Regions from separate parts of the Enterobacter sp. 6722112 genome, predicted to be linked through region 1. Evidence: predicted binding sites of a transcription regulator. Region 1 holds the regulator's gene; the other holds the start of a gene.
The links. Region 1 encodes LexA, which represses DNA repair genes until DNA is damaged. Its sites were predicted from a motif close to TNCTGTATGTACATACAGNA; they were not measured.

Region 1 (4,213 bases):
TACGCGCTCGGCGTTGTGGACGTTAATCCCCTGATAGAGGCGGTTCCACGTGAAGCCAAGGATACGGTCAGAGAGGCGAATCATCTCGTAGGAGAAATTCGCGGCGATCTCTTCCATCAGCGCTATCGCGTTCTGCTGCGCTTTCTCGTGCGAAATTTTCTTGCTGCGCGCTTCGTCTTCTACGGCACGGGCAATCGCTTTGGAAGCCAGCAGCTTGTTGAACAGATCCTGACGTGCCGGGAGACGTGGTCCAACGGCCGCCAGACGCTGACGTGCAAAGTGCATACGCGCAACGCGCGCCAGCTTTTGCGCAATGATTTTGTCAGTGCCGTGTTCATCCGCCATGCGGCGCAGTGAAACGGAAGGTGAGAAGCGGACAAAGCTGTCGCGTCCCAGCCAGGAGACGGCGAAGAACTTCTGAATGCCGTTGAGCATACGCAGCGGCGGGTTCTCTTCCCCTTTTTCGCGCCCCGGACGACGGCCAAACATCACCGACACCGGCACCATCTGCACATCCAGATCGGGGTTGCTGCGGTGCAGATCGAGGTAATCATGGAACAGCTTAATGGACTCTTCTTTCGGCGTGTAATAGGTGAACACGCGCGGCCCGCCATGGATGAACACGTAGCGCGGCAGCAGCGTACCGTCGACTTCCAGCGGTTCAAGCGGGTCAGGTAAATCGTGCGCCAGACATTGAGCGCGAAGCGTCAGCAGGTCTGCCTTCGAGTTATAAGGCAAAACGTACATAATAGGGCGCGACGTATCGAGCCCTAATTCCAGCGCAGGTTCTGCTGGGATAGACTTACTTTTTACCAGGACGCTTAATGGTAAATTAAGTAATTTGTAGTAAATTCGTGGCCAGCCGGACATAAACGATGTAAAGCCTCTGGTTAATAATGCAATTGCGGCGCAAGGATAACAGAAAGCGCGCAAAATTTCTGTTGTTACCCGTCATACTTCAGGTTGCAGCAAAACGCGCTGCGGCTTTAGTTACAGACGCTATTTATCATAAAAGGTTCTTTTAATGGCCAATAATACCACTGGGTTAACTCGAATCATTAAAGCTGCCGGTTATTCATGGAAAGGTTTCCGCGCGGCATGGGTTAATGAAGCCGCTTTCCGCCAGGAAGCGGTTGCCGCAATCGTTGCCGTTGTCATCGCCTGCTTCCTTGATGTTGATGCTATCACCCGCGTACTGCTCATCGGATCTGTCCTTCTGGTGATGATAGTGGAAATTCTGAATAGCGCTATTGAGGCCGTTGTTGACCGAATCGGGTCGGAATTCCATGAACTGTCTGGCCGGGCGAAAGACATGGGTTCCGCTGCCGTACTGCTGGCGATTATCACTGCGGCGATCACCTGGGTCACGCTGCTTTGGTCGCATTTCCGATGAGCCTCGAGGAATAATTAAGTCCCTGGTTTTTTGTGCAGTTTTTGGTTCCAAAATCGCCTTTGACTGTATATACTCACAGCATAACTGTATATACACCCAGGGGGCGGTATGAAAGCGTTAACGACCAGGCAGCAAGAGGTGTTTGATCTCATTCGGGATCATATCGGCCAGACGGGTATGCCACCCACGCGTGCAGAAATTGCGCAGCGTCTGGGCTTCCGTTCTCCTAATGCTGCCGAAGAGCACCTTAAAGCGCTGGCGCGTAAGGGCGTGATTGAGATTGTTTCCGGCGCCTCACGCGGCATTCGTCTGCTTGTGGAAGAAGAGAGCGGTATTCCACTGGTGGGCCGCGTTGCCGCAGGTGAACCTCTGCTGGCGCAGCAGCACATCGAAGGGCACTATCAGGTTGACCCAGGCATGTTCAAGCCGAGCGCCGATTTCCTGCTGCGCGTTAGCGGAATGTCCATGAAAGATATCGGTATTCTGGATGGCGATCTGCTGGCGGTACACAAAACGCAGGATGTGCGTAACGGGCAAGTCGTGGTGGCGCGCATTGATGATGAAGTGACGGTTAAGCGCCTGAAAAAACAAGGCAATACCGTGCAGCTTCTGCCTGAAAACAATGAATTCTCCCCGATTGTGGTGGATCTCCGCGAGCAGAGCTTCTCTATTGAAGGGCTGGCGGTCGGCGTTATCCGCAACGGTGAATGGCTGTAATCTCTTCCTGACAGGCTGTAGTTCCTCTACAGCCTGGCCTGTTTTCTGATTCCGGTAATTTCCATGGCATTGCTAACTTCTGCCGATAAGGCGTTGTGGCGTCTTGCGCTACCGATGATTTTTTCCAATATTACCGTTCCTCTGCTGGGGCTGGTGGATACGGCGGTTATCGGGCATCTCGATTCGCCGATTTATCTTGGCGGCGTCGCGATCGGCGCAACGGCGACCAGCTTCCTCTTTATGCTGCTGCTTTTTCTGCGCATGAGTACGACAGGCCTGACGGCCCAGGCGTATGGTGCAAAAGATCCCCTGCGTCTGGCGCGTGCGCTGGTTCAGCCGCTCATTCTGGCATTCGGTGCCGGCGCGTTAATCGTTCTGTTGCGTACGCCGCTGATTGATCTTGCGCTCCATATTGTAGGCGGCAGCGATGCCGTACTGGAACAGGCCCGGCGGTTCCTCGAAATTCGCTGGCTCAGCGCGCCCGCTTCACTGGCAAACCTGGTCCTGCTGGGCTGGCTGCTGGGCGTGCAGTACGCCCGCGCGCCGGTGATCCTGCTGGTGGTGGGCAACCTGCTTAACATTGTGCTCGATCTCTGGCTGGTGATGGGGCTGCACATGAACGTCCGGGGCGCGGCGCTGGCCACGGCGATTGCCGAGTACGGTACGCTGCTGATCGGTTTGGGGATGGTCTGGCGCGTGCTGGCGATGCGCGGTATCACCCTGGATCTGCTGAAATCGGCCTGGCGCGGCAACATTCGAAAGCTGCTGGCGCTTAATCGCGACATCATGCTCCGTTCGCTTCTGCTGCAACTCTGCTTTGGTGCATTAACCGTTTTTGGTGCGCGTCTTGGGCCTGAGATCGTTGCCGTCAACGCAGTGCTCATGACATTACTGACCTTTACCGCTTACGCGCTGGATGGTTTTGCTTACGCCGTGGAGGCGCATTCAGGGCAGGCCTATGGCGCGCGTGAAAGCGGCCAGTTACGTGAAGTCTGGCGTGCTGCCTGTCGTCAGGCGGGCCTGGTAGCGCTGGTCTTTGCTCTGGTGTACGCCTGTTTTGGTGGGCATATTGTCGCGCTACTCACCTCGTTGCCCGCGCTACGTGAGCTGGCCGATCGCTACATCCTCTGGCAGGTAGTATTACCGGTGGTGGGCGTGTGGTGCTATTTGCTGGACGGCATGTTTATTGGTGCGACGCGAGGGGCGGAGATGCGCAACAGCATGGCCGTCGCGGCGGCGGGGTTCGGCCTGACGCTGCTAACCCTGCCGTATCTCGGCAATCATGGTCTGTGGCTGGCGCTGGCGGTGTTTCTCTCACTGCGTGGCCTTTCGCTGGCCGTTATCTGGCATCGTCACTGGCGAAACAATACCTGGTTTCCAGCCCCGCACGATATATCGTAACGGTTAAAGATTCCGAATATAAAAACAACTGCCGAATCCTTAACTACAATAATAATCACGTCCAGCAGAAAAGAACGAAGCGGACGATACTCATAGACGCTTAACACGAGGACACGATTATGAATAAAGACGAAATCGGCGGCAACTGGAAGCAATTCAAAGGTAAAGCGAAAGAACAGTGGGGTAAGCTGACAGATGACGATATGACCGTCATTGAAGGTAAGCGCGATCAGCTGGTAGGTAAAATCCAGGAGCGCTACGGTTACGAAAAAGATCAGGCGGAAAACGAAGTCAAAGACTGGGAAACCCGTAACGACTACCGCTGGTAACCGGCACTATCCCCAAGGGCGGCCCTGAGCCGCCTTTTTCTTTGGCTTTAACGCGGCTTTTTCTTCACCAGGATAGAGTGATCGTGCTGACAGGCATCCTGATGGCGGCATGACTCCACCTCCACGCAGGCAGAACATAAGCCGTGGGCTTCAATCACGTTATGGCGCAGCGCAAAGCCCATTCTGGCTGCCAGCGTATGCATAATATCTTCCACACCTTCCGCACACTCTTCCTTCACCACACCACAGCGATCGCAGATAAACATGGCGGACGTGTGAGTTGGCTGGTCAAAAAGATGGCACAGCACATAGCTGTTTGTTGATTCCACTTTATGCACAAACCCTTGCTCCAGCAGGAAATCCAGCGCCCGAT
Region 2 (4,213 bases), 1.4 Mb from region 1:
CCGTAGAAGGGCAACTGATCCTGATTGTGATTACCGGTGTACTGTTTTTCGCCTTCCGCAATGTGCAGTACGCCCACGCCACGATGTTCATCACGCTGCTGGTGCTGCTCTGCTTCAATCTGCTGGGTGAAGGCTTTGAAGTGGCCCTTCCTCGCGTTATCGACACGCTAATCGGCTGCGCCATTGCCTGGGCGGCGGTGAGCTTTATCTGGCCGGACTGGCGTTTTCGTAACTTACCGCGCGTGTCCGACAGAGCAATGAACGCCAACTGCCGCTATCTGGATGCTATTCTTGAGCAATACCATCAGGGTCGCGATAACCGTCTGGCCTATCGGATTGCCCGTCGCGATGCGCATAACACGGACGCAGAGCTGGCTTCCGTTGTCTCGAATATGTCAACTGAGCCGCGCGCCACGGCAGAAATCCGGGAGACAGCCTTCCGCCTGCTGTGTCTGAACCACACGTTCACCAGCTATATCTCTACCCTTGGCGCCCACCGTGAGAAACTGACAAATCCGGGCATCCTGGCGCTGCTGGACGACGCCGTTTGCTACGTTGATGATGCGCTTCATCATCAACCTGCGGATGAGCCACGGGTTCACCAGGCACTGGATGAACTGGTGCAACGTATCGCACACCTTGATCCTGGCACCGACAACAAAGCTCCGCTGGTCCTACAGCAAATTGGCCTGCTTATCGCTTTGCTGCCGGAAATTTGTCGGCTGCGACAGAAGATCGCTACCTGGCGGAATGATGGCCCTGCGACTCAGGCAGCGCATTAAACCACTCCATAAGCTCCCGGCGAATATCCGCCGGGAGTGCCGCTTCATGTAACCCTTCGATGGCGCCTTCAAGCGCGAACAATACCCGGATACTCAGCGCTTTATTCTTAGAGCGCATTTTCAGCCAGCTCGTCTTCGCCCCCAACTGTCGTAGCGTCTCTTCATTGGTAATGCCCGCCTCCATAAGCAGGACCTCAATCTGAAAGGTCAGGTTCGGCAGATCCTTAAGCCGATTACGCTGATGGCGCTGGTAGCGCTCTTTCCTGGCGGCATCGAGCGCAAACGAGGAGAGCTGAAGCAGCTTTTCCCTGTTTTGCCACAGACCTTCATCCACACGGTAGTAATTAAGCAGCACTGGCCGTCCTCGTTTCATCAGGGTCAGAAAAGAGGAGGCGTTTTTTACACAGTATTTTGCACTTTGCTCACAGGCGCGAAGGTACAGCTCGCCGTCAGACACCATCGCGAACACCGCTTCATCCACGGCCAGGGTATAACCGCCAAACAGGGCGCGATGATGAATTTCGCCCAGCGGAGAGAGGTATTCTTGAGATTGATAAATCCGATCATAAGATATCTTTTTCATGATAATTCCATTAAAAATCATACAGTAAACACGATATTTCTTACTAACGGATCCGTTAGCAGGAAAATAGGCAACTTATTGCCGTTGGGCAAGATGATTTTTTCAGGTTCACCAGGAATGGATGAAATTTGCGAGTCGCTTTCCGAAAATGAGGTTGATCTTTATGCACACAGGGGTTACTGTATATCCATACAGTAACTACAGGGCTGGAATGAATATGTACACTTCAGGCTATGCAAATCACTTAACACCTTCCACTTCTGCCGCAGGCAATGCTGCGCAGAATTCTATCGGGCGTGTATCGACAGGGCTTATCAGTGAAGTGGTTTACCGTGAAGACCAGCCGCTGTTAACACAACTCTTACTCCTGCCGCTTTTGCAGCAGCTCGGGCAACAGTCTCGCTGGCAGCTCTGGCTGACGCCACAGCAAAAATTAAGTCGTGAATGGGTTCAGTCGGCTGGCCTGCCGTTAGCGAAGGTGATGCAGATTAATCAACTCTCCCCTTGCGATACGGTCGAGTCGATGGTCCGGGCATTACGTACCGGGAACTATAGCGTCGTGATTGGGTGGTTGCCGGAGGATCTGTCGCAAGAGGAACATTTGCGTCTGACTGAAGCGGCTGAAGAAGGTAACGCGATGGGTTTCATCATGCGGCCGGTTCGTGGAGATTCCTATCGCAGAGGACAACATCCCGGGCTAAAAATTCACTCAAATGTGTACCATTGAGTCATTTTAAGAGTTTTCCTGGAATTTTTTTCGACCGCAGTATGCAAAAAAAGTTCAACGCGCCAAAACTGCGGCAAGGCTTGTCTGACGCGGTTCTCGTTAATTTTACTGCACAAAATTCGTTCAAAAATTGTTAAATATTAGGTATACGGAACTTTTTTTTTCATATGCCTGACGGACTTCACACTTGTAAGTTTTCAGCTACGTTGTAGACTTTACATCGCCAGGGGTGCTCGGCCTAAGCCGAAGATATCGGTAGGTTTATATTTGACCACGCCCCCCGGTGAAGGATTTAACCGTGATTCCTCCGATGGAGATATTCATGGCAAATTTTGGATGATAACGAGGCGCAAAAAATGAAAAAGACAGCTATCGCGATTGCAGTGGCACTGGCTGGCTTCGCTACCGTAGCGCAGGCCGCTCCGAAAGATAATACCTGGTATGCAGGTGGTAAACTGGGCTGGTCTCAGTTCCATGACACCGGTTGGTACAACAGCAGCCTGAACAACGATGGCCCTACTCACGAGAGCCAGCTGGGTGCAGGTGCGTTCGGTGGCTATCAGGTTAACCCGTATGTTGGCTTTGAAATGGGTTACGACTGGTTAGGTCGTATGCCTTACAAAGGCGACAACGTAAATGGCGCTTTCAAAGCTCAAGGCGTACAGCTGACCGCTAAACTGGGTTACCCAGTAACTGACGATCTGGACGTGTACACCCGTCTGGGCGGCATGGTATGGCGTGCAGACTCCAGCAACAGCATCGCTGGTGACGACCACGACACTGGTGTTTCCCCAGTATTCGCTGGTGGTGTTGAGTGGGCAATGACCCGTGACATCGCTACCCGTCTGGAATACCAGTGGGTTAACAACATCGGTGACGGTGCTACCGTTGGCGTTCGTCCAGACAACGGCATGCTGAGCGTTGGTGTTTCTTACCGTTTCGGTCAGCAGGAAGATGCGCCAGTCGTAGCTCCAGCTCCGGCTCCAGCTCCAGAAGTACAGACCAAGCACTTCACTCTGAAGTCTGACGTTCTGTTCAACTTCAACAAAGCTACCCTGAAACCAGAAGGTCAGCAGGCACTGGATCAGCTGTACACCCAGCTGAGCAACCTGGATCCTAAAGACGGTTCTGTAGTGGTTCTGGGCTTCACCGACCGTATCGGTTCTGACGCTTACAACCAGGGTCTGTCTGAGAAACGTGCTCAGTCTGTAGTTGATTACCTGGTATCTAAAGGTATCCCAGCTAACAAGATCTCCCCACGTGGTATGGGCGAATCTAACCCAGTTACCGGTTCTACCTGTGACAACGTGAAACCACGCGCTGCACTGATCGACTGCCTGGCACCAGATCGTCGCGTAGAGATCGAAGTTAAAGGTATCAAAGACGTTGTAACTCAGCCTGCGGCATAAGTTATCGTCTTATAAAAAAACCCCGCGATGCGGGGTTTTTTATTATCTGAAGAAAAGTAAAAAGCTTATTTTTTACCTAACAGTGCCTGTAGATCGTTCTTCAGCGTCGACATCTGGCTGGCATACTTCTCTTTGTGCTCGGCATCTTCAATCAGCTGCACCACCGTTTCCGACAGGGTTTTCCCGCGCCGCTGCGCAAGCCCGGCCAGACGCTGCCAGACCATGAACTCCAGGTCGATGGATTTCTTACGGGTGTGCTGATGCTCGGCATTGAAATGCCGTTTACGACGAGCACGGATAGTTTGCTTCATCCGGTTTAACAAGGCCGGATTAATGTGTTTCTCAATCCAGCCGTTGACCTGTACCGGTTCGTTTTCGAGGGTCAGCAACATATCCACAGCTTCTTGTGCCGCGCTGGCTTCGATGTAGCAGGTGATCAGCTCCCCTTCACGGTGCTTTTTGACCAGGTACTTCCATTTCCAGCCGCTTTCGAGGTTTTCCAGTTGTTGATATTTCATTGCGATCTCAGTGTTACCGTGTAACTCTGTTCAGAATATCAGTTTTTTGGCAATCTGCTGAAAAGAAATCATATCCTGTGAAACGCCGCAGGCGATCCGCATGACGAAATCCCGAATCCTGATTGGGCAGAGTGCGCCGCTTACGGTATACTCCACGGTTTTACTTCTGACTAAAAAACATCAACTTTGACCAT

Region 2: a site for LexA is predicted at 1,543-1,562, ahead of sulA (SOS-induced cell division inhibitor SulA). Genes of this name have one in related genera too.

Annotation. Positions count from the first base shown of each region.
Region 1 is NZ_JBZWGR010000007.1:42,781-46,993, forward strand. It holds gene plsB (glycerol-3-phosphate 1-O-acyltransferase PlsB) at 1-870, opposite strand, end outside; gene AC4OVU_RS01600 (diacylglycerol kinase) at 1,025-1,393, shown strand; gene lexA (transcriptional repressor LexA) at 1,502-2,110, shown strand; gene dinF (MATE family efflux transporter DinF) at 2,174-3,511, shown strand; gene AC4OVU_RS01615 (CsbD family protein) at 3,631-3,840, shown strand; gene zur (zinc uptake transcriptional repressor Zur) at 3,888-4,213, opposite strand, start outside.
Region 2 is NZ_JBZWGR010000007.1:1,413,455-1,417,667, reverse strand. It holds gene yccS (YccS family putative transporter) at 1-782, shown strand, start outside; gene AC4OVU_RS08165 (TfoX/Sxy family DNA transformation protein) at 739-1,365, opposite strand; gene sulA (SOS-induced cell division inhibitor SulA) at 1,583-2,092, shown strand; gene ompA (porin OmpA) at 2,449-3,501, shown strand; gene matP (macrodomain Ter protein MatP) at 3,567-4,019, opposite strand; gene AC4OVU_RS08145 (AAA family ATPase) at 4,206-4,213, shown strand, end outside.